2 linked regions of the Thalassoglobus sp. JC818 genome follow. The main gene of each other region encodes a partner of the protein of the gene in region 2 in a complex. Links are inferred from orthologs where the notes say so. Each region holds a gene or a part of one and is shown on either strand. Other genes may lie near its edges. The genes, in order: tsaE and tsaD.

What was found.
Region 1: the proteins of tsaD (region 2) and tsaE are in contact, whole or in part, in a crystal structure (PDB 6N9A), measured with the Thermotoga maritima proteins. The link is inferred for Thalassoglobus sp. JC818 from one-to-one orthologs. Residues at the interface, in WP_004082750.1 of Thermotoga maritima: Cys10, Asp11, Arg49, His50, Leu82, Gly84, Gly135, Gly136, Glu154, Thr155, Leu156, Asp157, Asp158, Ser159, Glu162, Asp165, Lys166, Arg169, Leu170, Tyr175, Lys213, Thr214, Leu217, Tyr218, Gln221, Arg222, Asn324; in WP_004082108.1 of Thermotoga maritima: Leu37, Gly38, Lys46, Lys57, Val59, Lys60, Ser61, Thr63, Phe64, Thr65, Leu66, Met67, Val69, Pro71, Tyr82, Arg83, Leu84, Asp86, Asp88, Phe89, Asp93, Ile128, Asp130, Glu131, Arg134.

Annotation. Positions count from the first base shown.
Region 1 is NZ_JBFEFI010000003.1:624,286-639,557, reverse strand. Bases 6,633-9,631 are described here. They hold tsaE (tRNA (adenosine(37)-N6)-threonylcarbamoyltransferase complex ATPase subunit type 1 TsaE), read right to left. Parts: upstream 8,395-9,631; coding sequence 7,870-8,394; downstream 6,633-7,869. Other genes in these bases: AB1L42_RS10325 (coproporphyrinogen-III oxidase family protein), read right to left, coding at 8,391-9,631; AB1L42_RS10335 (glucuronate isomerase), read right to left, coding at 6,633-7,808. In the rest of the region: AB1L42_RS10355 (ATP-binding protein), read right to left, coding at 1-1,574; AB1L42_RS10350 (hypothetical protein), read right to left, coding at 1,634-2,674; AB1L42_RS10345 (Hsp70 family protein), read right to left, coding at 2,734-4,311; AB1L42_RS10340 (SpoIIE family protein phosphatase), read right to left, coding at 4,665-6,338; more of AB1L42_RS10335, read right to left, coding at 6,528-6,632; more of AB1L42_RS10325, read right to left, coding at 9,632-9,695; AB1L42_RS10320 (aspartate kinase), read right to left, coding at 9,867-11,660; AB1L42_RS10315 (aldehyde dehydrogenase (NADP(+))), read left to right, coding at 11,989-13,566; AB1L42_RS10310 (DNA gyrase subunit B), read right to left, coding at 13,684-15,272. UniProt on the Escherichia coli protein: Required for the formation of a threonylcarbamoyl group on adenosine at position 37 (t(6)A37) in tRNAs that read codons beginning with adenine.
Region 2 is NZ_JBFEFI010000002.1:26,043-41,101, reverse strand. What follows is about bases 4,139-6,924. They hold tsaD (tRNA (adenosine(37)-N6)-threonylcarbamoyltransferase complex transferase subunit TsaD), read right to left. Parts: upstream 6,164-6,924; coding sequence 5,114-6,163; downstream 4,139-5,113. Other genes in these bases: AB1L42_RS04655 (S41 family peptidase), read right to left, coding at 6,318-6,924; AB1L42_RS04665 (sigma 54-interacting transcriptional regulator), read right to left, coding at 4,139-4,338. In the rest of the region: AB1L42_RS04685 (beta-ketoacyl-[acyl-carrier-protein] synthase family protein), read left to right, coding at 1-314; AB1L42_RS04680 (acyl carrier protein), read left to right, coding at 399-650; AB1L42_RS04675 (UbiA family prenyltransferase), read left to right, coding at 866-1,789; AB1L42_RS04670 (amidohydrolase), read right to left, coding at 1,868-2,278; more of AB1L42_RS04665, read right to left, coding at 2,278-4,138; more of AB1L42_RS04655, read right to left, coding at 6,925-7,808; AB1L42_RS04650 (PVC-type heme-binding CxxCH protein), read right to left, coding at 8,110-10,761; AB1L42_RS04645 (hypothetical protein), read left to right, coding at 10,996-11,616; AB1L42_RS04640 (hypothetical protein), read right to left, coding at 11,580-11,888; AB1L42_RS04635 (metallophosphoesterase), read right to left, coding at 11,897-12,460; AB1L42_RS04630 (hypothetical protein), read right to left, coding at 12,457-14,283; AB1L42_RS04625 (SDR family NAD(P)-dependent oxidoreductase), read left to right, coding at 14,484-15,059.

The sequences.
Region 1 (15,272 bases), on a different replicon or contig from region 2:
CCTCCGTGCTCCCTGAGAACTTTGCGACTGACCGATAATCCCAGACCGGTCCCCGCAGACCCCTTACTCGATTCGAACAGACTGAACAGTTTCGGCATGTCCACGGGATCGATGCCGGTCCCGTTGTCTTCGATATCGAGTTGGAAAGTTTCATCCGACTCCTGATAGCGACACCGCATCGTCAACAGCGGTTCCTCTTGGTCCTCAAGAGCATCGATCGCATTGACGACGAAATTCAGAATCGCCCGATGGAAACCTTCCGGGTCAACCATCGATTTCGGGAGGTCCTCAGGCACATCGACGACAAGTTGAATTCCGCGATCCTCAAGTCGTTTTTCCATGAGTTCACAGACATCGTTGATAACGTCTTTGATCGAAACAAATTCCAGCTTCGGATCGCGTTCCTTACTGAACGTCAGCATGTCCATCACGAGATTGTAAATTCGATCCTGATTCCGCTCGACGATGCCCCAGCCCTTTTGGACCAATTCGAGGTTCTCATCCTTGAGTCCCATATCAACAAGATAGCTTCCGCCGCGGACTCCCTGAAGAATGTTCTTGATGTGATGGCTCATGATCGCCACCGTCTGGCCGACAGCAGCCAGACGCTCCGCCGAAATCATCGATTCCTGATAGCGAAGATTCTCTAGAGCCAAAGCGGACTGACGGCCAATCGCTAACAGCAACCGCAACAAGTGATCGTTGAATCGATTCAGACTGAGTTGAGTCATCTCCATCCCGAGGCTGTTGACACTGTTCGTGTCCACATAAATGACCCCCATCAATTCATACCGACCTCGCATCGGAACGCACATCGCTTCCCGAATTCCAGCTTGCATGATGCTTTGCCCACCGTCAAAACGGGAGTCTCTCTGAGCGTCGGTCGTCCTGACCCCCTGACCGTGCTGAATGACATACTCAACGATAGTCGTCGAGATCGGCATTCGCTCAGTGCTGTCGACTCCGTGCCGGTAGCTGACGACTCGGGGCTCAATCCGATCCGTTCTTGAATCCGTGACGAGAATACAACCGCGATCCGCACCCACAGCATCCAATGTCAGTTGCAGAATTCGCTCAAGAAGCTCTTCACACGTGGACGTCGGTCGGACAGCTTCTTCAGTGATTTGATATAGGATCTGCAGATTGGCCCCGGCCTGCTCACGACCGACAGATAAGTGCGATGCATCGGGAGTCGCCTGACTGACGATTCGAGAGTTGTCCTGACCGCCTCGCTGTCCGATCAGATGGATCTGGCTACTCGCTGAAGAAGCAATCTCCGGGATCTCTGCTGAGAACAGGAAAATTGTTCTCCCCATTTGAATCTGATCGCCGCGGCGGAGTCGGGCTCCATCGACCAGCATGCCATTGACGAACGTTCCGTTCGAGCTGTTGCGGTCGTTGATGACCCACGTCTCGCCATCCCATTGAAAGACGGCATGTTGTCTCGACATTTCTTTGTCGAGAATTCGGACGTCGTTCTGCACACCACGTCCAATGCGAACTGGAGGCTTGCCCAGGTCAATGCGGCTTCCCTGGTCAGGTCCTTGAATGACCAGAAGAGTCGCTTCGAACACGGCCTTACCTCCTTCGCATCGAGACGTTCACTCGCCTCTTTCAAGACACACTCAGCTCATCACTTCCAGTATTTCTGGGTGATCCAATATACCGTCGCCGGGGCAACCAGTCCGGTGAGAATGTAAGACACCAGATCCGGATACCAGGCCAGCTTCAGCGCGAGTGTGGGCGAGACAAACTTGAAAATCACCGGCAGCATCGGAATCAGAACACTCCAACACATGAAAAGAATTCCGTATTGGCGACGCTCTTTCTTCTCGGACGGAGTCAGTTGAGCGAAATCTTTCGACGCACTCGATTTTGAATCTTTCTTGCCGGACTTCTTTGAACTTGATTTCGACGACGACTCTGAAGACTCGCTAGAGAGTTTGGCTTCGTCGCGCATTCCCGGTGCGTAGTACTGGGCAATCGCCTGATTGATCGAACGTGGCGTGACGATGACCGGTCGAACAGGCACACCGGAGCGAATCTGAAGCTCTTCTTCGACTTCGTGCTCCGGCTGATCGACACAGGCAATCAGCAATCGCCCGTCATCCACAAACAATGGAATGAACGAATTCCGTTTCACCATCGCCCGCGGAACCAGATCGAGTACGTCATCTTCCGGAAGCATGTCTTCCAGATCGACGAAGGAGTATCCAAGCTGACAAGCCAACGCCTGGGCAGCCTTTTCCGGCTTCACGAGTTTCATCTGCACGGCGGCATCACGATGAGAGAGACCTCGTCGATCTGCGAACTCTTCGATTTCACGCTGCTGATCGCGTGTGATGTCTCCCTGCTGGACCAAAACGTCCAGCACTGGTTGACGACCAAACTCGTCGACGGCAGCTTCGAATTCTCGGCCGAGGCCTTCATCGTAGTCGCGTTTACGACCGGGATCGGTCAGGCACAACATCGCCTTCGCAAGCTCATTCAAAAGCTCTTGAGACTGAACGGAATACTGCCCTGTGGCATACTTCCGAACGTGTGCATTCAGCTTCTTGTAGTGTGCACGAATTTTGTCGGTGTCATCTTCAAACTGTGCAACTCGCAGCAACTCGTAATGATCCGGAGGACGGGCTCCCTCCGGAATGCCGAGCCATTCTTTATAAACATCCATTTTTCACTCGCGGCTGATGAGATTCGTCGATGATTTTCGAACGATGAGTTCGTCAGTTTCTACTCGACTTGATACTCATTCGCCAACACTTCAAACGCGTTCACATTGTCTTCGTTCAATCCGGAGTCTCGCACAATCTCCGTTTTCGCTTCAGTATTGCTCACCAGTTCGACAGCTCGTGCCGAGAATCGACCGTTCTTGTCGTAGCTGTAAGTGATCTCAACTGGCGATCCCGCAGGGAGATTTGGAGGCAGGTTCACGATACGGAAATCACCGATCGTCGTGCAGGCATCGGGATCGGAAGCATCGCCTTCGAGCACGCAGACATGCACTCGCTGCTGGTTTTCTTTGTTCGTCTTGAATCGTTGAGAGACTTCCATCGGAAGCGAAGAGTTCTTCGGAATCATGATGTGATTCAGCTTCCGTGACTTGTCCTTCGGATCGCTGATCTTCACGCCGAGTGAGTGAGAGTTGACGTCTGTCGCCGAGACCGAACGCAATCGCGTGATGACCGCTTTGCCCAGTCGACTTCCGCCACCAGTTGCGGTTGCTTCGAGAATGGCAGCATGAATCGCAGCTCCCTGCGAAACCGCTTCTTCCGGAGTCACTTCACGAGAAGGCTCTTTCCCGGTCACTTCACGAAGCATCGTTTCAACGACTGGCATATAGGTCGAACCGCCGACGAGGACCACCTCGTCGAGTTCCCCAACACCCACACCGGCCTGTTGCATCACCAACTCGGTTGTGTCACGAGTTCGCTGCATGAGATCGCCGGTGAGTCTTTCGAACTCACCGCGAGTCAAAGCGTGAGTGTAGCTCTTGCCTTTGTAGTTCGCGGTGATTGGAATTTGAGCACGTTCACTGAGGTCACGCTTGGCTTGCTCACATTCCTGAGTCAATTGCATCAACGTTTCGGAGTCTTCACGAGGATCTTCCCCGTGGCGACGATGGAACTCTTCGGCGATGTGGTCAACAATTCGTCGGCTCCAGTCGAGTCCGCCGAGCATCACGTCTCCATCGGTCGCGAGCACGTTGAATGTAGTCGCAGTGTATCGCACAACGGTCACGTCGAACGTTCCTCCACCAAGGTCGTAAACCATGATGGTTCGTTCGCCGTCAAAGGCGTCAGGGCGTCCGAGGTGTCCCTTCTGCCAGGCATAGGCAAGAGTCGCTGCCGTTGGTTCGTTAATGATGTCGATGACATTGATCCCGGCGATCTTTCCGGAATCCTGCGTTGCTTTGCGTCGAACATCGTTGAAGTAATAGGGAACAGTGACAACAGCGTTCGCGATCGGACCGATTGATTGTTCGGCGTCCTGCTTCAGCTTCTTCAGAATCAACGCAGAAACAAACTCGGGCGTCAGCTTCTTGTCGTTGTAGACGATGAAGAAGTCTTTGTTGCCCATCTGACGTTTGATGGCTTCGACAATATTGCGAGGGTCTTCGATCGACATCCGCTCGTAGCTGGGACCGACGATCACTTTTCCCCCTTCGCCAAGAATGACCACGGATGGAGTAATGGTCTTTCCATCTGCATTCGAGATCGAGACTGGATGTCCTTCAGCATCCATTTGCGAAATCGCTGAGTACGTTGTTCCCAAATCGATTCCAACTGTATTCCCTGGAAGGATTTCCATAAGTCTGCCTTTGCTCGTAGTTTGTCTTCGAAGTTGTTGACTGGATCAAAGTGAAGAGGAGGTCGAAAGAAACGAACGATCGAGCACTCGCAAGAAAGAACTTCTTCCGAGTTCGACACTCCATCGGCAACACAGATTTCAATTGTTTCAATCTGACATCATTCTGACGTGACACATGACATCATTCAAGCGATTGCCTATCAATCCGGAGAAGTCCCCCAAAGCCTCCATTCTCCGCAGCCTTTCCGGCACAATCCCAACTCTCTGTTCGACTTTGCTCGATGTTGCATTCCCGCCACAGCTTTCCACGGCTCACCCGAACATCAGACGGAAAACGCGGACTGAACGAGTCATCATCGATTTCGACCGAACACCATGAGCGTGATGTCATCGTTCTGTGGACGGCCATCCGCGTGCTTCTTCACATCTTCACGGATCGCTCGTCCGAGCTCTTCCGCATCGTCGGTATGTTCTGAAATGACTTCCCGAAGGCGTTCCGATCCGTACAGATCCGAGTTCGGATTCATCGCCTCACTGACACCGTCCGTGAACAGAACGACTGTCTCCCCGGGTTCGAGTTTCCTCTCCCGCTTCTCGAAGGGAAAACTCTCCAGAACTCCAATCGGAACCCCAATCGAATCGTCATCAAACTCTTCAATCGTGCCATCAACCTTGCGAATCATCGGGGACATGTGCCCGGCGTTCACGACAGACATTGAATGATTGACGGTGTCAAGAATTGTCAGAACAAATGTGACGAATCGCCCTTCAACCGCTTTCGCGCACATGTGCTCGTTGATCGCTGCGACAGCTTCCCCAGCATCGGTGACGAATTCGCTCGTGCTGCGGACAACGCTCGACATTCGCGACATCACCAGCGATGCTGGAACACCTTTCCCAGCGACATCACCGAAGGCCAACCAGATTTTCCCGTCTTTCGTCGGGATCACATCGTAATAGTCTCCGCCAACGGCCTGCGCAGACTCATACGAGGCGAAGAACTGGTATTCGCTGATTTCGGGAAATGCTTCCGGAAGCAGTGCATGCTGCACATTCCGGGCGATATCCATCTCGCTGTCTTGCTTTTGCTTTTCGACGAACGCATCCAGCAGACGAGCCGTTTCAAAGTTATTAGCTGCCTGGCTGGCGACAGCCATCATGATCTCAAGGTCTTCATTCTTGAACTGCATGACCGGATTCTGAGTGTCGATGTTGATCACTCCAACCGGATCACCCTGCATGTCGAGCATCGGCACGCACATCATCGATCGAATTGTCAGGGCTGAGATCGACTCACTCGCATCAAACCGAGAGTCGCTGGCCGCATCCGCTGAGAGAATTGCTTTCTTCTCTTCGAGCACGGAGTTCAAGATCGTTCGACTCAATTTGACCGTCGCATCTTCGCCTTCGCGTCGATGCTTCATCGCACGCGGTGTCATTCTCCCCGATTGTGCATCACGCAGCAAAATGCACCCGCGATCGGCAGCCGGGAAAATTGAGAAGAGGCTGTCAAGAATTTTGGGCAGCAGCGACTCAACATCGAGCGTTCCAGCCAGGCTGCGACTGATCTCAAGGACAGCCTTTAACTTGTCCTGCGGGCGAGAATCAAAAATCCCTCCGACGAGTTTGCTGTCGAGGGAGTTGACGATGGTAGAAGACCCGTCGTCCTGTTCGTGAATCTCAACCTGATTGAATCCTTCAGCATGTCGAAGGACGGAACTGGAATCATCGTCGGAGACACGATCGGTATCGAACCGCATCAGGATCGGGCCGAATTTCAATCGGTCGTTGCCCTTGAGCGGAGTGGCGGCTTCAATTCTCTTCCCATTCAGAAACGTTCCGTTGCCGCTTCCGAGATCTTCGATGAGAACTTCGTCACCCTTGCGAATCACTTTCGCATGAGTTCGAGACACCATGTTCGAGGGCAGCTGAATCTCACACTCAGGAAGACGGCCGATGACCATCTCGTCTTTGGAGATTTCAAAGGGTGTCGCCTGACCATCTTGCAGTAAGACCAATTTGTCCATGAGACTCGACTTTCCGTGAGCAATATGTCTTTGCTGTGGACTCGCCTGAACGGTTTCACTCAGCGTTGACTCGGTTTGCTCGCGCGAGTTCGTGCAAACCAGCCCGAAAATGCTCGAGACGGAGGCTGCAATTGATCACGAAGGAAATGAGCCAACGGTAATTCCATTGCTGCTCATCCTAAGCACCTCTTAGACGTTGAAGATCGACTCAACGTTTCCTCGCAACACTTGCTTGCCCAGACCGAGCGCCTGCTCTTCTGACCAACCTCGCTTCTCGACAAAATCATTCGCCAGCACGTGTGCCAACGTTTGACGATACATCCGGAATTTCGGCAACGCGAACTCCAGCTTGTACATATCGCTGTAGTATCCGACTTGCTTATTTCGGGGCACAGCTTCCAGACGACTTCGCGTATCGAGTTCAATATACGTCGGGATATTCGAGTACCACCAGTGCCCGTTCGTCACGACATTCGGGAAAATCCACGCGTAACTGACCAGTTCCTGATTGCTCGTGCTGCCCAGCACAGAGATTGGAAATGTCACATCGGGAAACGCGTTGAACAGCTGTTGATACTGAATGAGAGAAACCCGCTTGTCGAACAGATCCTGTCCCTGATAGACGCCGTTTTCGTAGACTCGACGATTAACTCCAATCATTAAATCGAACGGGAGCTTATGTTCCTGGCAGTGCTCCGCGATGGTCCAGAAGACGAATGAGGAAAGCATTTCCTGTTCGGCACTCGTCAACCGCTGGCCTCGAATCGTTCGTTTAATCACCGCAGCAGCTGCACCAGCATCGACTTTGGCCGGAGAGAAACTCGGCGGAATCGAGATCGCACACGCTTTGGCATTCTTCTCGACAAACTTAGTGAACAGTTTGCCGATCGCTTCGCGGAAAGTTGTCGCATCACCAACTTCAATTCCCGAAGCCTCGTTGAGTCGATTCCGAACCGACTTCTTCAAGAAGTGAAAGACGAGATCGTCAGTTCGCAAACAAGGAATATAGACGTTCGTATCAAACCCTTCGAGCGGATCGTCGAAGTCATTCGTCAGGAACACTTTCTCCAGCTTGCTGTGCTGTAGAACGTGTTGTTCCCAACCTTCCTGAGCAAACTTCTGCTGAGCAGTGTCGTAGAGTGCTTCCCAGTTGTCGGTCGTGATTCGGTCGTCCTTGAAGTCAAAGAACTCCCGACAGATTTCCAATAGCCACGACACCTGAATAGTGTTGTCGAGATCACTCAGCTTCTCGATGAGTCGACCGACCTTCGTTTTGGGGTCGAGTCCTTCCTCTTCGATTTGTGATTTCGCAAGCCCGGCCGAGTGAGCAAGCTCGGTGTAATAGTGATACCCGAGGATATCCGCCAGCGTCTCTGAAGGAGCTGACAACGGATTGATGTGTGTGTGCGGGTCGATCAGAACAAGCTGTTCGAGTTCGTCAAAGAGCGTCTTCGTAAGAGCAGTCGTCATGAAATGCTACTTTCCACCAAGAATCGAGTCGCTGTCAGTGTCGCCAACGATCGAACGGACTTCAACCGTTCCTGACGAGAGAAATCGATGAACCGTCAAGCTTCTGTTCCAACTGGTCCAAAAGAGACGACGCAGCAGTGATGCGTATCTGGCGTCCGGTTTCCGAAGTGGGAACGATTTCAACTCGAATCTGATCTCGCGGCAAAGCCTCTTCCACACGATCAGCCCATTCAATCAGACAGAGATAATCGCCTCCCAGAAGCTCATCTGCGCCGAGTTCAAGAAACTCATCGACATCCCCGAGACGGTACGCATCAATGTGACAGATCGGGATCGCCGTGTCGTATTCCTGGATCAGAACAAACGTCGGACTACTCACATCCTCACGATTTGCCCCACAAGCTTCGGCAATCGACTGAACGAGATGAGTTTTCCCAGCCCCCAGATCACCAATCAGCGCGACGACCATGCCTTCTCGCAGCACAGTCGCGAAGAGTCGACCAAACTCCTGAGTTTGTTCCAGGCTGTCACTCGAAACAATTCGGACCTCCCGAGCTGGCCGGTCCTGATCACGATTTTCGGTCATGTGTAGCGAACTTCGCGATGCTGTTCTTCGAAGTATTCCGTCAGCAGGCTGTCGACCTGAAGCAGACCTTTTCGAGTAAGACGAACCTCTTCTTCCTCGACCGTCAGATACCCTGCGACCTGCTGGTTCGACAGCGGTTCTGCAAACTCGACGAGCGGGTCGACTCCAAACTTGGCTTTGAATGGCTCAACAGCAACGCGACCCTCTTTCATCTGCAAGATCCACTCGCGAATCAGCTTCTGATGAGAAGTCGGAGTCATCGCCCGATTCACAGGCAATTCACCAGCTTGAACTGTGGAGATGTAGTCGTTGAGCTCATCTTTGTTCTGGTAGTGCACACCCTGCAAATGACCGAAGCTCGAAACACCGACCGCCACGATGTCACTTCCGCGGAAGAGATTGTCGCGGTACACGAAACGGTCCGTATCAATGTTCTTAACCAACTCGTTTCCGCTGGAAAGCTGGTACCCAGCGGACAGGAATCGATCAATCGCTTCACTCGCCCAGCGACGCTTGGTCGGCCAGTCAGCGACGGGAGACGCAGCACCCTCTTCGAGAATCTCTTTCGAATAGACAGTATTGAATGGCAATTCCATCTGATAGATCGTCAGATTGTCCGGCTCCATCTCAAGAGCCTTTTCAACGCACTTGTGCCAGTTTTCGTCGGTCTCTCCGACCATCCCCGCGATCAAGTCGATGTTCACCTGTGGGAAACCAACTTGCTGAATCCAGTCGTAGGCTCGCAGAATTTCCGGTGAAAGGTGCGCCCGTCCGTTCTCTTCGAGAATGGCATCGTTGAAGTTCTCCACCCCCAACGAAACGCGTGTCACTCCGATCTCTTTGAGCGTTTGCACCTTTTCGAGACTCAGCGTTCCCGGCTCACACTCGAAAGTGACTTCTTCTGCGTTGTCCCAGGAGACAGACTCACTGAGTCGCTCCCGTAACATCAACAGTTGCTTCGCACTCAGGTAAGACGGAGTTCCGCCTCCAAAGTAGACGAACTTCAGAACGCGATCCGCGATTGCGGGCTTGTCTCGAAGAAGTCGAACTTCCTTGTCGAGAGTGTCGACGTAGTTCTTGATCGTCTCGGCGTTCTGTTGTGTATAGACCCGAAAGTAACAGAACTTGCACCGCTTCCGGCAAAAGGGAATATGCAGATACATCCCCATCGGAATTGAGCGATCAGGCTCTTTCTCGAGAGCATCCAGAAACTGGTGCCGATTGTCCTTCTTCCATTGGGAAAAAGGTGGATAGTTCGAGACAAAGTAACTACCAACTTCAGTCGTCGTCTCGCTGCTCATGCTGTATCCCGTACGATCGCGGTTTGATGAATCGCGTTGCAATTGCGGAAACTCGCTGACTCAACATCTTCGCAATGAGCGAATTGAGTGCGAATGCGTTCATTCAATGTGGCTGCTCAAGTATATGATGAGCCACGGTCGACTTCGAGTCGAAATCCCGAATCGCCGCAATCAGCGTTCGTCCTTCAGCCCAAACACTGCCTGAAGCGCCTGCAGCCCCGATTGTCCCTGATTCGCGTCGACCACGACACTCATGCGGATTTCACTGGTATTGATCATCTGGATATTGATTCCAGCCTCCGAAAGGGCTCGGAACATCTTGTCGCCGACACCTGTGTGAGTCCGCAGGCCAATCCCTGACACGCTCAGCTTCGCGATCTCTGCTTCATGAGTGACTGTTGATTCCTCCCAGTCAGCTCGCACCTGATCAACAAGTTCGATGCAGCGTTCCACTTCGCTTCGAGGCACGGTGAACGAAACTTCCGCGTGACCACTGTTGCTGATGTTCTGCACGATCATATCGACCATCACATTCCCGTCAGCGACCGCGTGGAACAATTTCGCGCAAGTTCCCGGCACGTCCGGAAGGTGATGCAGAGTGATTCGCGATTGAGATTCGTCGAGCGTGATCTCGCTGACGACAATGTCTTCCATGCTGGACAACCGCCCCACGATTCGCGAGAGCAACTCGTCTTCGCTCGCTGTCGATTGCTCGACCGAACGAGCCACCTTGGAGCCCACAGCTGGCACGTGGGTATCACCAGCATTCATCCGGAAACCGCGATGCACAGCCTGCAAAGCTTCCTGGCACTGATCACGTGCCACAAGCACAGAAACCTTGATCTCGCTCGTCGTAATCATCTCAAGGTTGATGTTCTGTGCTGCAAGAATCTGAAACAGCTGCGCTGCAACGCCCGAGTGGAACTGCATTCCACTTCCGACGACAGAGACCTTTGCAACGTTAGTTCCACTGCGAATCGTTCCTGCTCCGATCCGTTCAATCGCCGTATTGGCAGCGGTCAGCGTCTCCGCGAGATCTCCTTCAGGAACGGTGAATGTGACCTCGGCTTTGCCGTTCGAAGCGACGTTCTGAACGACCATGTCGATCGGAATCTTCCTGTCCGAAAGACACGAGAAGATTGTGCTCATCACTCCCGGTTCATCCGGCAAATCATCGAGTGTGACTCGCGCTTCATTCTTGGCCAGAGCCAAACCCGTCACCGTTCGGTCTTCACCAGCAGTTGCGATGAGTGTTCCCATCCCGTCATTAAACGACGGCCTGACCCGCAGCGGAACACGAAACTTCTTAGCAAACTCAATCGATCGAGAGTGCATCACGCCCGCACCGAGGCTCGCCAGTTCAAGCATTTCGTCATACGAAAGCTGTTCAATCTTCCGCGCCTCATCCACCGCACGCGGATCAGTCGTGAAGACTCCTTCCACATCCGTATAAATCTGACACTCATCTGCCTGAAGTGCAGCAGCCAGTGCAGTCGCTGTTGTATCGCTTCCGCCGCGTCCGAGCGTCGTGATGTTTGAAAGAGCGTCAATCCCCTGAAACCCGCACGCGACAACAATTTCCCCAGCATCGAGATGACGACGAATCCGATCCGTCGAAATCGACTGAATCCGCGCCTTCGAAAATGTCGAGTCGGTGACAATTCCGATCTGACCGCCGGTGAGACTGACAGCCTTTTCTCCCATGGAATGAATCGCCATCGACATCAGCGCGACCGATTCCTGCTCCCCGGTCGACAGCAGCATGTCCATCTCTCTCGCAGCGGGAGATTCGCTCAACTCTCCTGCCAGTTGGACCAGTTCATCCGTCTTCTTTCCGCGAGCGGAAACCACCATTACCACTTGATGTCCATTACGGTGAGCCGCAACGGCTCGTTCTGCGGCAGCACGGATCTTTTCCGCATTGGCAACGCTGGTTCCTCCGAACTTCTGAACAATGATCGACACGGAAACGCCTCGGAATCTCTGAGTGTGGGGACAACAATCTGTGGAATTCGGAAGCGTATCAAAGCCAAAGGAGTTCGGTCGACCATTGTTTCGCGAGAATTCCCCAGAATCGTTCTGCATTCCTGCGAGAATCCCGAAAACCCGGCATCCAACAGCTCACATTCACAGACGTTGATTCATAAACCAAAGAAGTGTCCATCCGGGCGAATCCCTCACTTTCGTTCCGTTTACCTAGATGAATACGCCGTCGGCACTGACTCGAAACTCGACCCCACGATGATTAGTCTTAAGATTCAAGGCATCGACAACCAACACGAAAGCGAACTTCATGAGCGTTCAACCAGTTCTTATCAACGGAGAATGGCGTCCATCGACAGGGTCAAAGACCTTTACACGAATCAACCCGGCCAATCGAGAAGTCCTTTCGGGAGAGTTCCCAGTCAGTCCTTGGGAAGAAATTGAAGAAGCCCTTGAAGCTGCTCACGCCGCTTTCAAAGAAGTTCGCGACTTCGAACCGGAACGCTTTGCAGACTTTCTAGAAGCCTACGCCGCCGAAATCGAAACCCGCATCGACGACATTGTCACCGCTGCGAACGAAGAGACGGCACTGCCGGTTTCCCCTCGCCTGAAAGATGGGGAAATGGTTCGCACAATCGACCAACTCCGCCAGGCAGCGAAGGCCGCCCGAAATCGAGCCTGGACGCTGCCCACAATCGATACCAAGACCAACATTCGCTCCATGCTCGGCCCAATCGGACCAGTCGCTGTCTTTGGTCCCAACAACTTTCCGCTCGCGTTCAACAGCATCGCGGGAGGGGACTTCGCAGCTGCTGTCGCGGCCGGAAACCCTGTGATCGCCAAAGGTCATTCCGCTCATCCTCGCACAACTCAGCTTCTCGCCGAGTCCGCTGCCCACGCCGCCGAAACGACGAACATGCCCAAAGGATTTGTCCAACTCGTCTACCGCACCTCTCACGAGGACGGGGCCCGACTTGTCGCTGACAAACGCTTGGGTGCCACCGGATACACAGGCGCGCGACACGCGGGGCTCTTCCTGAAAGAAGCCGCAGACAAAGGCGGAAACCCCATCTACCTCGAACTGTCGAGCATCAATCCCGTCTTCATTCTGCCCAATGCACTCAGTGAACGACTCGACGACCTTGTCGAACAGTTCGTCGGAAGCTGCCTGATGGGGACCGGACAGTTCTGCACAAATCCGGGACTCGTCGTGCTTCGCGCCGGCGATCAGGCTGAGCAGTTCATCTCTGCTGTGGCGAAAAAATTCGAGGAAGCACCGGCCGGCACTCTGCTCGGAGAAGGTGTCGAGCAAAGCCTGCGAGCTGGCATCGTCGCGATTCAACGCACAGGAGCACATATCGTCACCGGAAACAAACCAGTCGACGAGTCACGTTGCTGCTTCGCCAACACCCTCCTTCGTTCAACAGGAAAACAGTTCCTTGAAGACCCAGCTGGCCACCAAGAAGAAGCTTTCGGAAACAGCTCTTTGCTGGTCGTCTGCGATTCCGATGAGGAAGTGATCGCTGTCGCGGAACAACTGGAAGGCAATCTGACCGGCTGCATCTATTCCGAAACGAATGGCGCTGACGATGCTCTCTATGATCGTCTGGCAGGGGAACTTCGCCGACACGTCGGTCGACTGCTCAACGACAAAATGCCAACTGGTGTGGCTGTCAGCCCAGCCATGAATCACGGTGGTCCATATCCAGCGACTGGTCATCCCGGGTTCACAGCTGTCGGAATTCCCGCGTCATTGCGGCGATTCGCCATCCTGGAGTGCTACGACAACGTCCGCTCACACCGGCTTCCTCCAGCACTCCGCGACGAAAACACAATCGACGGGCTGTCACGCTTCGTCGATGGTGAATGGACTGACCGCTCACTCTAAGAGTACTCGTTGGCCTTTCGGAACGATCGCTGGATTTCAGGAATCAATTCTTCACCTGAAATCCAGCAACTCCGACACGCGTATCAACCTGCTGGCAAGTGTTGGACAGAGTCACTCTTAGACGTCAATGTCGTCGACTTCGGCTGCTTCATCCATGATGATCCGGTAACGCTCACTGGCATCTTTGCCAAGAAGTTGAGCGAACGTCAGATCAGCTTCGACGGCACTGTCGATGTCGACCCGCAACAGCGTTCGAGAATCCGGATCGAGAGTTGTCTCTTTCAGCTGACTTGCATTCATCTCACCCAGCCCTTTGAACCGTTGCACGTCAATCGTGCGATTGGCCGGAATTGAAGCGAGAATCTCTTCTTTGTCGCTGTCGTCGCGAGCATACATCCGCTCTTTTCCGAACTCGATCTTGTAGAGCGGAGGTTGCGCCAAATACAGGCGACCGAGTTGAATCAGGTCACGCATATGCCTGAAGAAAAACGTCAGCAACAGCGTGCTGATGTGATAGCCATCGCTATCGGCATCCATCAAGAGAATGATGCGATTGTATCGAAGCTTATGAGGATCAAAGTGTGGTCCAATCCCGGTTCCGAGCGTTTCGACAAGATCACTGATTTCCTGATTCTTGATAATCTTGTTCAGTTCCAGAGATTCCGTGTTCAGCACTTTTCCACGCAGCGGCAACACAGCTTGAGTCGCTGAATTGCGACCGCTGGCAGCTGTCCCACCGGCGGACTGGCCTTCCACAATGAACAGTTCGCACTCCTCGGGATCAGTCGATCGACAATCCAAAAGCTTGCCCGGCAGGTTGCTCCTCTTTGACCCGGGCCCTTTCCGTTTGATTTCCTTAATCGCATCGCGACTCGCCTGTCTCGCACGGGCAGCGAGGATGATCCGACCGATCACAGCATCGGCAATCGAAGGATTGTTGTTGAGCCACGTCTCGACCGACGGACGCACGATCCCATCCACGAGCGAAGTCATTTCCGGGTTATTCAACCGGTCTTTGGTCTGCCCCTGGAACATCGGATCATTGTGAAACACGGACACAATTCCGATCACACCTTCACGGATATCATCGGGGTTGATGTTCAACCCCTTTGGCTTGATTCCATGGACGTCCATGTAGTTTTTGACAGCTTTCGCGAGACCGGTTCGAAACCCGGATTCGTGTGTTCCGCCACCGCGAGTCCGAATTCCGTTCACATAGCTGCGAATCTGCTCATCGGTTGATTCAGTCCACTGCAGAACCATCTCAACTCGAATTGCTCCCTCATCTTTATCAGCTTTGAAGGGTGCTTCGTGAACCGCTTTTCGCTTTTCGTCTTTGATCAGCTTCTGCAGGTAAGCTGCAATTCCTTCGGGATGGTGCAGCTCGAACCGTTCGCCTTTCATCTCGTCGACGAAGGTGATTTTCAGACCTCCATGGATGTACGAAATGTCTTCAAGGTGTTGCCGAATCGTATCTGCATGGAACTGCACACGCCGGAAGATCTGATCGTCCGGCCGAAAGAAGATGATCGTCCCATGCCCGCGGAAAGGCTTGATCTTTTTCACCGGCCCGTCGGGTCGGCCTCGTTGATAAGATTGCCGCCACTCATGCCCCTCACGATGAACCGTTGCCACCATCTCTTCCGAGAGTGCATTCACCGCCGACGAACCAATTCCGTGAAGTCCCCCGCTGCGAACGTAATTCT
Region 2 (15,059 bases):
TGAAAGCTGCTTTCGGTGACCGAACCACTTTGGCAATCAATAACACGAAGAGCTTTATCGGCCACGCCATGGGGGCTGCCGGAGCGTTGGAACTGCTTGGGAATTTGCCTGCCTTTCAGGACCGAATTGCCCACGCTACAATCAACCTCGACGAGCAGGACCCAAGGTGCGATCTGCATCAGATTGTGGCGAACCGTCCCCGACACATGGAGAAAGTCGAGTATATTCTGAACAATTCGTTCGGAATGCTCGGGATTAACTCAGTGTTGATCGTAAAAAAATTCCCGGCTGAGCATGGGGGCGTCTTCGAATAGTGTCGACCGTTGAGACGACTTCGAATGTTCGTTTCCGGCTCGGCAAATTCGCCAACGAAGAAGTGATTGAGGAGACAGAACGGAATGACCCCACCGGAAATCCGACAGGTGATCATTGAAATTTTGGAACGGATTGCCCCAGATGAAGACTTGTCCAACCTGGACGATTCCGTCCCGTTCCGCGAGCAGATGGAACTCGACAGCATGGACTTTCTGGACATTGTGATGGAGCTGCGCAAGCTGTATCGAGTTCAGATTCCTGAATCGGATTACGAGCATCTCGCAACAATGGACAGCACCGTCACCTATTTGACACCGTTGCTGAAAGACGCTTAAGGTCGCCGATCGAGATCTTCTGATTGCTTCGACCGATGTCTTGATTGCTGATCGATTTGATACAAACGGGCGACCTTTTGAGGGACGCCCGTTTTTTATCGTCGCGAGGGGCCCGATGTTTCGATGCGCAGTAATGCATGCTTCGATCGTTGCCGAGCGGCTTTGTTCAGCGGGTCGAAATCACGATTTGATTGAGATTCTCAGCGGAAATTGAGATGAACGTCTATCTTCGACTGTGTCGCTTCCCCACGGTGTTTACAGCCATCTCAAACACGCTGGCTGGTTTTCTGATCGCCAATGGGGGATTGGTTCCGCTCACAGACCTCCTGCTGATTCTCGGGAGCACAATCGGAATCTATCTGGCCGGGATGGTCTTTAACGACATCTTCGACATTGAACAGGATCGTGAAGAACGACCGTCACGGCCGATTCCGTCCGGCGCCATCTCACCGCAGGCAGCTTTGAGGTTCGGCGCGATTTTGATGGGAATCGGACTTCTCTGTGCCGCGATTGCAGGTCTTCCAACACTTGTTCTGGCGATTGCGCTGGCTGCTTCTGTTCTCGCTTATGATCGCTACATGAAACGAACGGCGCTGGGACCGGTTTTCATGGGGCTGTGCCGAACGATCAATCTGCTGATGGCAGGCAGTTCAGCGGTCGACTCGGTTCAGGGGGTGTTTCAACAACCGCTGCTCTGGTATGCCGGTGCGATTGGTGTCTATATCGTGGGGGTGACGCTCTTCGCCAAACGTGAAGCAGCCGAAAACTCTCGTGGTCCACTCGCTTTGTCGCTGGCAGTGATTGATGCGGGATTGTGTGCGATTGCGTTCTGGATCGGACGGTTTGCAAGTTCTTTCGGTATCGATCTTCCCGTCGCTGGCGATACCGATCGCGTCTCGATTCTGTTCGTCTGGGGAGTGATTTTTCTCACGATCAACCGGCGAGTGATGAGAGCGATTTCGTTTCCATCTCCGAAGACGATTCAGCCTGCTGTGGGGGTGTTGTTACTGTCGCTCATCGTCATTGATGGCATGGTCATCTTTGGTTTTCTGGGGTCAGCTGCCCTGCCCTATTCTCTGACGATTCTGGCGTTACTCATTCCGGCAGTCGTTGTCAGACGATGGATTCCGATGACGTAATGCGAGGTGCTGAGACGATTCACTGCAAGGTCAGAACGAAGAGGCTTTCGTAGAGCTTAAGTGGCCCGCGGCAGCCTGTCAGTTGGCCGGGCCTGTCTTTGATGCTTCCGCCTGAATCGCCACTTCACGGGCCTGGTTCAGAGACTCTTCGAGCATCGTGACCGAACCTCGCAGCGAAATGACGGACTGAGCGAAGTTGGTGTGCGACGAGATGTCAGGCACCTGCTTGGCAAACTCTTCGACAGCTGCTCGAAATTTTCCGACTTTCTTTCTGAGCATTTTGAAGTAGCCTATCGGATCGTTGACTCGAGTCTCCAGCGCTCGTGACACATCGAAGATTGAGCGGCTGATGTAGGTCAATTCCGGGAAGTCCTCTGCTTCGTCCGAATGGCGAAGAAATGCGCGGACGACCCAAGCGTGCGCCATAGCTTGCTGACACCGGTTGACGAGCTTCGTCAACTCATCGGAACTGTCTGAGATTTCGGCCATCACTCTTCCTCGTCATCGTCGCCATCGGGACGCGAGATTTCATATTTCTTGAGGCGCCGGTCGAGTGTCGTGCGCTCGATCTGCAGGATTCGCGAAGCCTTGGACTTGTTCCAGTCGGTCGCGTTCAAGACCGCCTGAATGTAATAGCGATCGATTTCGTCGAGACTCGTTTCCTGTTGGACAAAGCTTCCGAACAGGTCGACGAGTGGATCAACACTTGTCTCGAGTGCTTCGTTCACGGGTTCGTTGGCTTGCGTTTTCGCTTCGGTTGCTTGTTGGTTCTCGCTGAGGCGAAGGTTTGTCAGGACAACATCATCCGGTTCGAGCACTTCGTTTTCGGACAGAATCACCGCGCGTTCGACGACGTTCCGCAGCTCACGAACATTGCCCGGCCATGAATGGCTTTGGAGCTTGCGAATGGCGGCTGAACCGAATCGTCGGCCTTTGTAGTTGGATTCCGCGGAGAACCGGTCGACGAAGTGCTGCGCGATGGCAGGCAAATCTTCAATGTGTTCTCGCAAAGACGGGACGTGAATTTCAATCACCTGCAAGCGGAAGAATAGGTCGGTTCGAAATGTCCCTTCGCGGACAGCTTCTTCGAGATCCCTGTTGGTGGCGGTTACGACTCGCACATCGACATGAATGGATTCCCCTCCTCCGACGCGTTCGAAGGCTTGTCCTTCCAGAATCCGAAGAAACTTCGCCTGGATTTCCGGGCTCATTTCACCGATCTCGTCGAGAAAGAGTGTCCCCTTGTCAGCCTGTTCAAATTTCCCTGCCCGACGTGTCGACGCTCCGGTGAATGCCCCTTTCTCGTGTCCGAACAGTTCGCTTTCGAGGAGGCTTTCCGTCAGGGCAGCACAGTTCACACAGACAAATGGTTCTTCCCGACGGCGGCTGTTGAAGTGGACAGCACGGGCGACCAGTTCTTTCCCGACGCCGCTCTCTCCGCGAATAAGTACCAGAGCGTCTGTCGGAGCGACACGGCTGATTGAGCGTCTGAGTTCTTCGAGTTTGGGGCCATGGCCTACAAGTTCCGTTTCAGCGCGAAGCTGGTGATGCAGCTCGCTGACTTGCTGTCGGGCTTTCTCAATCCCGGTGGCGAGTTCCTGCTTTTCGAGCAGAGAATTGAGTTGATCGCCCATCTGGTCCGCGACGGCAAGGACGAACTCGAGATCGGTTTGAGTCAGGGCGTGTTCGGTGGTGACACAGTAGAGGTGGAGCAGGCCGAGCAGGTGTCCATCGTGGCGAATCGGAGCACAGATCGCGCTCTCTGCATGAAGCTGTTGAAGGCTCTCCTGGACACCGAGCACGGAATGCGTAGAGATGTTATGGGCCAGCACGGCATCTCCGTCGCTGAGCACGATCTGGCTCAGGTAGCTGGAGAAGGTTGGTTTGGTAGAGTTGCCTGCGACGAACTTCGGGACGAAGTTGGAAGCGTCGGATGTTTGTATTCCATCTTCAGGAAGCAGCACGCCGCCGATTCCCGACTTCGTGAATCGCATGAGCCCGTCGACGACCACCTGGCAGAGTTGCCCAACACTCGAAGCGGATGCGATTTCCCTCGCAATCCGGAACATGGCTGTCGTTCCGTCACCGCGTGCATTGATGCGCTCGACGAAGGGACGGTCGAGCTGGGCTCCGGAAGTGCGCTCGATGATTTCGTATGAGGAATCTGTATCTGAGGGAGACTTGCTGCGTTTGGCTTCTTCTTCGTCGGGGTGGTTGCGGCTGAATCGCAATTCGCATCCACCAATTTGGATGGATTGTCCGAATGAAATTGGGGAGTCGGACACGACCCGTTCCCCGTCGACCGTTACACCGTTGCGGCTTTCGAGATCACGCAGAAACCATGTTCCGCCCCGCAGATAGAGTTCGCAGTGTTCGCGACTGCACTTGGAATCAGGGATGACGATGCGATTTGATTGTGCCCGACCTATCGTCAGTCGCCCGGTCTGAGGAAGCTCGACTGCTTCGAGAAGTGCGTCCCCTCGATAGACTGCGAGATATCCGGGTTGAGCAGGGATGTGATCAACGCGCGTGACTTCAACGTCATCCATTCAGATCTCACTTACAGCGAATCAGTAGTTCTCATCTTTTCGAAGAATTCATTGGATCAATTGTACACGATGAGGAACTGGATCGTAACATGTGGCGGAATAGTTGTTGCGTTTTGCTGCAACGAGAGTTGATCCGCAGCGTCGGTCCATAAAAAACGAAAGCGTCCTTGAAAACGATCCAAGGACGCCTGTCGCCGCACGTCGGAGCAGTAGCGGGCCAAGTTCTGCTGACGCACTGATGCTACTCAAGAGTCATGTAAATGCAGACGGCGTGCCACTCTTGAAAAAGGGCTCAGAATCCCTCTGTTTTGGTCCAAAGTGGCAAGAAAATGCCGTTGGGAGCTTCGTCAGTTGGGGCGGTGTCTCAGAGCGAATCAACGACCGTTTCATTTCGCAAGATCGGATTGAGTCAACCGATGTGCAAGACCTTCGCCAAGCATTGGTCAAAGCAGCTGAGTCTCAGGGCTTTTGATGATTCGTCAAAATAATTGACTTGTGGCGCCGTCTTTGCTACATTTTGCCATCATTATTCCCGTTTATGCCGTGTCACCGGATCGGGACCCTTTTGATAATTCGCTAGCATGCTTTATAGACCCCGCGACACGGATGGCCCACTGACAATCATGTCAGTGGGCTTTTTCATTTGATGGCTCAACTGGCGGGCCTTAGTGCGATGACTTTTTCTCTTCTTGGTCGTCCGGAAGTCGCGCACGCGAGCTCATCTCTCGTCACATGGGTTGAGTCCAAGGGAATGTTGATAGGCCGTCAGAAAGGTCTACTGTTTGAGGCGGACCAGGCCCGGGACGACGTCGGCATCGAGAGCTGCGACTTTACCTTCTTCCAGCAGTTTCCACGCGATGGCAGCCATGGCTGCGTTGTCGGTGCACAAGGAAGGCGGAGCGATGACGATTCTGTAACCGGTTTGAGATGCCAGTTCAGCGAGTCGTTCTCGAAATCGAAGGTTGGCTGCTACTCCTCCGCCGATGCACAAAGTGGTGCGACCGTATCGTTCTGCAGCTTGTCGACACTTGGAGATGAGCACATCGACCACCGCTTCCTGAAAGCTGGCAGCCAGATCAGCGATACGCTGTTCATTAAGATCAGGAACGGGTTCTTTCGAACCGGGTTGGCCTAGCGCGGTGTATCGGATGGCGGTTTTGATTCCGCTGAAGCTGAAGGCCAAGCGTTCGTCTTTGATAAACGTTCTGGGAAATCGAAAGGCCTTGGGATCTCCCTTTTCAGCGACTCGCGAAATGAACGGTCCACCGGGGTACGGGAGACCAAGAATGGCGGCAGCTTTGTCGAAAGCTTCTCCAGCTGCATCGTCGATCGTCGACCCGACCAGTTCAAACTCTGTTGCGGATCGGCAGTCGTAGAGATTGGTGTGACCGCCGCTGACGACCAGTCCCATCGCTGGAAAGATGTCTTCGTCTGCTTCCATCTGACAAGCGAACAGATGAGCGTGAATGTGGTTGACCGTCACAAGAGGGCGATCGGTGACGAGTGCCAACGTCTTTGCCGCAGTGAGTCCGACCAGCAATGAGCCGACAAGTCCGGGCTCGGTCATGACTGCGATTGCGGAGAGATCCTCCAGACTCTTTCCGGATCGAGTCAGTGCTTCGTCGATCACGGGAAGCAGATTTTCAAGATGAGCCCGCGAAGCGATTTCGGGAACAACACCGCCGAAGCGTTGATGCAATTCATCCTGTGTTGCGACCACGCTGCTAAGAACCCGTAATTGGTCGTCGATAATCGCGGCTGCGGTTTCGTCGCAGGAAGATTCCAGTGCGAGTAGAACCTTGGCGTCTGAAGTGGAATTGACCATGTCAGATTCTTGAAGCAATCTCAAAGCGTGAGCGTCAGATAATAGCGGCGTCTCTTCGAACGAAACGGCGGGAACTTGTCCGAAGATTTCTGTCGAGCGACTTCATGCTCCCACGCACGAAAATTCGGGATGGGAGCGAACGCATGAAATCGACTTAACCAGCAAGTTGTTTCGGATGCTGGTAGAACAAGTTGCGGAGAGAAACTTCAGCCTCGTCGGCAGCTTCTTCAGACTCTTCTTCGGAGCCGCTCGCTGCTTTTTCTTCGGCGTTTTCTTGTGTTTCCTCTGGTTCGACGCCCAGTTCGGCCTTCAGATATTCGATGGCTTTTTCGAGTTGAGTGTCCTCGAAAGTGCTTTCGACAGGGTCTTGAGGATCGACGATGTCACGGTCACGGCGATCTTCTTGATACTTGGTCATCTCTTCCATGGAGAATTTGACGAGATACCCGTCATTCGGCATCACACCCCATTCATCGCTTTCTTTGGCGTTGGGGAAGCGGTGAATGTTTTTGCCGCTGGGACGATGGTAGCTGGCTGTGGTCAACTTGAGCTGGCTGTTGCCTTCCTCGAGCTCGATGACATTTTGCACGCTCCCTTTTCCCCAGCTGCGCTCTCCGATCACGACAGCACGGTCGTGATCTTGAAGGCAGGCACTGACGATTTCGCTGGCTGAGGCACTGTAGCGATTGATTAAGATCGCCATGGGGAAACCGGTGAAGGTGCCGAAGCGTTTCGCTGACCAGGAACGCGGACGGCTGTTGCGTCCTTCGGTACTGACGATTCGACCTTCTTCGATGAACAGATCGGAGATGTCGATCGCGGACTGCAACTGTCCTCCGGGATTGAAGCGAAGGTCCAGAATGAAGCCTTTCATATCTTCCTTGCGGAGCGTCTTCAGGGCTTCCCGCAGTTCGCCGGCACTTCGCGAGGTGAAGTGAGTGAGCCGGGCGTATCCGATTTTCAGCTCGTCATCGAACATGAAGTTCCATGAGCCGTCATCGTTGTAGGTGTTTCCCATGACGGTATCGAGTTGAATGAGTTCACGAGTGAGCGTCATCTTCTCGACTTCTCCGGACGAAGCACGACGAACAGCGACCTCGACGCTTTCACCCGGCAATCCACGGAGCAATTCGACAGCTCGGTCCATTTCGCGATTCTTGGGGAAGTCGCGGACAGCTTCTCCGTCGATTTCGACAATGCGATCGCCAGATTTGATTCCGGCACGATACGCAGGGCTTCCGGGAATTGGAGTGGTGATTTCGATGGCTCGCATTTCGTCATCGAAACCGACTCGAATTCCGACTCCACCAAACTCCTGAGTGATCGCTTCGGTGAAGCGTTCGACATCGTCGGGAGAAATGTAGTTCGAATACGGATCGAGTTCGGAAAGCATCCCTCGGACAGCGGCGTCGACGAGTTCGCGTCGATCGACTTCTTTCACGTAGTTGCGATCGATCTGCTGAAACGTGTCGACAAAGACTCTCATCAATTCGTAGTAGTCTTCGTCGGATTCAGCTTGTGCGGAATCGTTGTCTTCGGACTGGGCGTGAGCCATGCCTTGACTGGAAACGGTCGTCAGAAAGATGGCCGCCGTGAGCAGGGCAGAAGTGGCTGCCCAAGTGAAGGATTCCAATCGATGATTCATACTCGTCTCACCTCAACGCCGGATATCAACACAGAAATTCGAACCGAAGTTGATTGCTGATTCTGTGAACTCACTGAAGCCGCTTAGACCAGCGATTGACTGGACACGCTTCCGAGAGTGTGTGAACGCTTATTTCAAATGAACTCATCGATTGTAGAACCGACAAGGGACTCCAACAAGACGATTCCCCGAATCGACGGGCTTGTTTCTATTGTAGTCGATCCGAGGGACTGAATTCTTGAGGCTGATCAGCTTCCGATTTGGAGTCAGCTTTGTTGATCTCGGAGTCTGAAAAACCAGGCTAACGAGCTGAGTCGATGCGATTCTGGAGCGTCTCCAAAGTCTCCTGCAACGCGTACTCCAGGTAAACATCCTGTTCGTAAATTAGCGATTCGACAGCAATTTCGAGTGCTCGTTCATCGTGGAAGAAGCTGAGTGCACGCAGCACTTCGAGGCGGACGCGAGGGTGCTCGTCGTGGATCGCGAGTTGGAGTTTCGATAAGGGATCGTCAATTCGATCCCGCCAATAGCACAGGACTCGCACGGCAGCAGCCCGGACGCGACCATCTGAAGTAGCCAGAACGCGATCGAGTAATGTCTCGTCGATGGCGTCATGATGCTGTTTGACCCACAGGCACTCCAGTAACAGTTTTTGTCCGGAGATTGTTTCCTCCGAAGTATGAGCGACGAGGGTGTCGATTGCGGAAATGACCTCTTGTTTGTCGCGTTGGCCCAATTCGCGTCGAGTCCGGAAGCGGGTGCGGTCTTCGGGTTGCTGGAGTTGATCGAGCAGCTCGGGAGTGGTCATCGCTGCGAGATCTTGTACCTCGAGCAGAGGACGGCCCGCGTAAGTGATCCTCCAGATTCGTCCATGTTGAGTGTCTCGATTGGGATCTCTCAAGCTGTGCTGCATATGACCGACGAGGGGATTGAACCAGTCGAGGACATACAACGCCCCATCGGGTCCAAATTGAAGATCGACAGGTCGAAAGCTGGGATCTGCAGATCGGAAGAGTGGTTCGGCTGGCCGAGCGGAAAACCCTGAGCCTTCTTCTTCGAAGCGGTAGCGAAGCACACCTTGAAAGCCGATGCAGTTGTTCAGGAGGTAATCTCCCTGCATCTCTTCGGGAAACTGCCGACTTGAAACGATTTCGCACCCACAGGTTGGTCTCCATTGCTTGACGAGGAACTCTTTCATCACCGGATGTTTTCGCGGATGAATGAGATCGCCGGAGAAGGCGGCCCCGACGTAGTTGGCTCCACCGGAAGCATCGGCGACGAAGTTCTGCCCCCACTGATCGAAGCAGTGCCCCCAGGGATTGGCGAAGTCGTACGAAACAAAGACGTCCAATTTTTCTCGGATCGGTTCGTACCGAAAGACGGCTGAGTTGGCGACCTGTTGGGGGCCATATGACGTCTCAACCTGGCTGTGATGGAATGTTCCCTCCTGAAAATAGAGTGCTCCGCCCGGTCCGAGTTCGAAAGCACTGATTGCGTGATGAGAGTCGGCGGAATCAAATCCGTGCAGCCTCAATTGATATTCATCAGCAATGTCGTCTTGGTCCATGTCTTTGAGGAACATGAGGTTGGGTTGCTGTGCGACATACGCACCCCCGTGCGCGAGTTCGATGCCGGTCGGGAGGTACAAGCCTTTCGCGAATACGATTTCAGTGTCGGCTTTTCCATCGCGATCTTCATCAGACAGGATGAGGACTTTGTCGTTGGCACGTTCTCCCGGAAGGACCATCGGATATGACGGCATTGTGGTGACGTACATTCTTCCCTGGCTGTCGAACGTGAATTGCACGGGGTTCTGAAGATTCGGAAACTCGACTTCGGATGCCCACAACTCGATCTTCAATCCCTCGGAGAGGAACAAGGATTGAGCTGCCTCTTCGGGAGAAGAGATTGAAATCTCGTTCGTATAATTCGTTTGGATTTCGGCGAGAACGCCTGCTTCCGAGTCATCGATGTCACGGGAGATCGAAGCCCCTTGAGCAACTGCCCAGATCCGTTTGTCTCGACGTTGAGTCATCTCACGCAGTTTGGCGAACTCCGCCGGGAAATTGATCACACCGAACGGATTCTTCCTGCCTCCGTAGATGTAGTATCCATTCACAGCTCGATAGTCGTAGAAGAACTGCTGATTCTTCTCAGCGACTTCTTTTCGCAATGCCTCAAATTCTGAATCCCACGGCGAAGCTGTTCCAAAGAGTTGCTCTTCGAGGATTTCAGAAAGGCGTTGATAGCCTGTTTCATTCAGATGGATTCCGTTGATCGTCCAGGGAGTGGCGGCTTCTTCCATCGCTTGAAGTGTTGGAGTGAAGATGTCGACACATTGCACTCCTTCGGCGGCTGCAATCTTCTGCATCGATTCTGAGTACAGACGAAGGCGTGAGTTGTTCTGAGTCCCGGCATGAATTCCACGTTCAGGCAGATCTTCATTTGCGATCGGTGTCAGCAGAACGACTTCAACTTCGTGAGCTGGCTCGCCCGATTTGTCTTGCAGCTTCGGTTCATACGACCCGCGAGAATAAGTGGTCGAGGGGTATTTCAATTTCTTGAGATCCCGAATGAACTCAGCGAGTTGCATCTCAAAATCTGCGAGCCCAGCTTCACCAGCGAAAGATTCGTTGAATCCAACCATCGCGATAATCACGTTGGGTTGGTGGTCGATGAGGGTGTGCCCGTGATCTTGAAAATCCTGCGATCGCAGTCGCTCGCCGATGGAATCTGCGGACCAGCCCAAGTTACGGACAGTCAGTTCGTGGTTAGGAAAGCGATGGTGCAGCCGGGTTTCGAAGAAGTTGAAATACTGCATGCGTTCAGCAAGCGTATTTCCGAGGATGACCACCTTGTCTCCTTTTTCAAATTCGAGCGGTTCACTCGCCAGGGCTGGGAGGTGAGAGATCGCAACGACAATCAGAAAGAGTGATTTGAGGAAGGCAGACATCGGAGGGGAAGTCTTTCGTATTGTGGTGATCAGAGATTGTGATCAGCAAAACCGCTCTCGTTTGAACAGCGAAGACCAGAATGAAGCGTTTGCGAAGAGACTGGCGAAAGCAGCAGCTTCTCCTCGATCTTGAAAATTCGGATAGCTGATTTTGGCGGGTCGAGTTAGGATTGTAAATTGTGAAGCAATGCGACCGAAGAGTGAGGCAGCCAGTTCGCGAGGGCAATTTTCAAGATGACAAACGATTCTCACTTAGATTCTAGCGAACAAGTGTCGACAGCTTCGGATGAGCTGGTGGAAAAGAATCTGTCTCGACCAGCGATTCCCAGATGGTTGTCGTCTTTGGTCGTGACACTTGCGGTCGCGGGGATGATCTATGTGGTTCAGGAGATGAAAGAAAACTCCCCTGCGACGGATCCGGATGTAGCTGTCATGACTCCTGTCGGCGATGAATTGTCATCAGGACAGACAGGCATTGTCGCACCGGATGTTGAGAAGCCGATCAGAATGGGTGACCTCGTCGGCACATGGATTCTTGATGATGGAATTCGTCGAGTGATTACGATGCAGTCCGACGGAACTGCGCGAATGAAAGTCAACTTCGATTTCCTGACCGCTTTGCGATACGGAAGCGAGTTAATTCTGGAGCTGAACTGGTCGCTGGAAGAGAACATCCTCAAGCAGACCATCGTCGACGGAAAACCTGAAGCGGGGCGAAAGACTCTTGTTTCTGATTTTGGAAGTTCCGCAGCTTATCGAGTTCTGAAAATGGAACAGGGTAAGCTCTATCTGGAAGAGCTCGGAAAGCAGCCCGATTCTTACACGTGGTCACGATCTGAAGATGAATCGCTTTGATTCGGACGTTTCAGGAATCGCATGATCACCGGCCATCCGATCCAGTAGCTGGCGACAATTGTTAGGACACCGACGAGAATCATGTGGTCAGCGAAGTTTGTCAGCCCATGCTGAATGTGGAACAGTAACAATGAGATGGCGACGCAGACGATTGAATAGATCACATTGCCCTGCCCGCTGTATCCGAACAGTCCCAGGACGCCAGCATCGAGTCGACCGAAGACAAAATGCGGGATCGCATTTGCAGCAAACAGGCCGATTAGAAAGTCCATCCACATTCTCAATCTGCTCTTTCGTTGTTGAGTGACCCCGCACGCGAACGTCGGTCCTCTTCCCAGCTTGGAAGTGGTTTCTCAGTATTCAGCGGAACGATCTCAGCGGTGCGGGTTGAGGTGTCGAGGAGAGCGACGGTGGGGTTGTTGAATGTCCATCCAGAAGTTTCGCCCGGATTGATGACGAGTCTTCCGTTGGCATCGTGCTCGATCGATGGCCGATGTGTATGACCGTGCACGGCGATGTCGTAATCTTCCTCGCAATTCCGTAGCTGACTTGGCATATGCGCCAGCAGCACCCGGGTTCCATCTTCTAAATTGTAGAGCGCTGGAGGTTCCCGCAGTTCCCCGATGACTTTGAAACCGCCCATCAATCCGGTCCGGTTTCCTTCGTTGTCTCCGAAGCAGGCATAAACCTTCGCATTTAACTGTCTGAGTGGAGGAACTGCGAAGGTTGATACGAGATCACCAGCGAAGAGGATGCAATCAACTTCCAATTCGTTGAACAACGCGACCACACGTCTGATGTTGTCGAGATGGTCATGTGTGTCGGCAAAGATTCCAACTCTCATCGATTGAGTTCCTTCTCTATCATTTCGAAACTTCGAGTGCGCGCGTCAAACAGAATGGGAACTCGTTCGGGAAAGAGCGACGTCAGTGACTCAGCCTCTGCGGCATCTCTAATTCTCGCAACGAGTACCGGTCCGTCGAGAGAAGGAGGGTTGGTCACATAATCCATGCTGCGGTCACTCTCATCCGGAATGATGAAGACGATCGCAGGCGATTCGTCGCGAAAGACTTCGATCTGTTGCCGAAACTCTGCATAGAGCTCACGAGGATATCGGACTTCTGCCACTCCGCGATCCAGCGTCGCTGGCCAGACAGGTTTGATAGTCACCAGATTCACCAGAATAGAAGTTCCCAGAAACATCATCCAGCAGATGCATACGAGACGGTGAGAACTCAGCGAACGATTGCTCCAAAGTCGGCGAGTTGTTTCTGCGACAATCAGTATCCACAGCGCAGCCGTTTCGAAGACGTAGTGCCAACCGAAAATTCCGGAAAACCAGTAGGGGATGTGAGCGACATGCAAGCTGACGACTGCGAGAAAGATCAGCCACCATCGTCGGTCACCTGAACGCATCGTCAACAAAAAAATGATCAGCGATGCGAGAATCGGAATGATTCCAAGAGTCCATCGCCAGCTGTTTTGTATGCGCGTGAATACGTTTTTCAGTGCCAATTGGGGAGTCAGATTCTCGGCCCATTGATCATAGTTTTCGAGGACCTTTGGCCCAAGGGCCTGTTCACCCCGCACAACATTATTAAAACCGTACACATGTCGCGGTGTATAAATGTCCGTGTAGAGTTGATACGGGCTGGTCCAGAGACTTCCGGTGATTTGCTGATTCTGAGTCAGCACAACAGCAAACCCGATCAGCAACGGGATACCGAGACCGATCGTTCGGAAGCTGCGCTGTCGGAATGTTAGATGGTTTTCCTCTGAGTTTCTGATCCCCCAGTTTCCGCGAATCCACCACCAGAAAAAGAGGATTCCGAAAGGCAGTCCAAACCCAGCTGCGGTCATCGGTCGGCAAATCATTGCAAACGACAGCCCCGTTCCAGCAACCCACGACATCGTCAGGCAGTCTGTTCGGATCATTCTCACAAACGCCCATAAGAATATTGTGAGCCCGACAAGCGTGGGATGATGAGCCAAGAGGAGGTTGCTGAAGAGAATCATGCCTGGAGAAAGTGCAAACAGGAGCCCTGCCAGTAGACCGGTTCCTGAGTTTGCCAACTCGCGACCGGTCCAGAAGATCATGACTGCGGCGAAGGTCTGAGCGAGGAGATGGGCAAACCACTCATCGCTCACCAGCATTCCCAGACTGATCCAGGCACCTGTTCCGGGAAAATATCGGCTCGCGAATTGACCCTCGTTCAAGACATGCATCTGATTGAAAATCTTTGCATGCTCCGGAAAACTCGGAAAGCTCCATCGTCCATTCAGGAAGGTCTCTGCCTGCAGAACGTAGCTGTATTCGTCGTGATAGGCAGGTGGTAGTCCCTCGAATTCGTGGCTTGTCCGAATTGCCATGAGGAACGCCACCGATCCGACGACGAGAGAGAGTCCCCAAGCCATGATGAGGTGAGGTTTTTCGTCCCGAGGCGACTCACTCCAACTGGCTAGTTCGCGAGTTGAAGAAGCCCTGTTCAGAAAGTTGCCGCCGCCGAAATAGCAGAGTGGAAACAGGACAAGGAATGGAAGAAACGGGAGCCAGTCCGGTTCGCGACCGCTCAACCAGCCGCCGAATCTCGCTTGTCGCTCGACGGCGTTCCCCCAGACGGGAAGCTCATTCCAGAGCAGCACAACTGCGCATGTCACGTATGCCATGCAGAGGGCCATTTTGAATGAGAGGCGAGATCGTGTTGGTGATGCCGGATTGAGATTCTGGTTCGGATTCACAGCGAAACAGTAAGTTCGAGAGTGGTTTGTTTTTGTTGTCGTCAGAATCGTCTATCCTCAGAGACCAGACAACAACGGTCCGCTACGTTTTTCCTGTAAATCTTCAGAGTCCATCGAAAGTCGCCATCATGCTTCCAGGAATCAAACTCTTTAACATGTCAGGTCGAACAGCTATCGTAACCGGTGGATCCAAAGGACTTGGAAAGGCGATGGCTGCGGGACTGGCTTCCGCAGGTGCGAATGTCGTTCTCGTCAGCAGACACATTGACGAGGCCAATGAAGCTGCTGAAGAAATCTCGAAAGAGTTCAGTGTGCAAGCGAAGGGCGTTTCTGCTGACGTGACCAAAATGTCGGAAATCGACGCTCTCGTCAAAGAGACCGTCTCGGAATTCGGAAGCGTCGATGTTCTGATCAACAGCGCTGGAATCAATATTCGCGGATCGATTGAAGACCTGACGCTGGAACAGTTTCAGGAAGTTCAAAACATCAACGTGAACGGAATCTGGATCTGCTGCAAGTCGGTCATCCCTCATATGAAGAAAGCGGGATACGGGCGGATCATCAACATGGCCAGTACTCTCGGGCTGGTCGGGCTCGCGAATCGAACTCCTTACACGTCGAGCAAAGGGGCGGTTGTGCAAATGACGCGAGCTCTCGGCCTGGAGCTGGCACCGACCGGAATCACGTGCAACGCCATCTGTCCG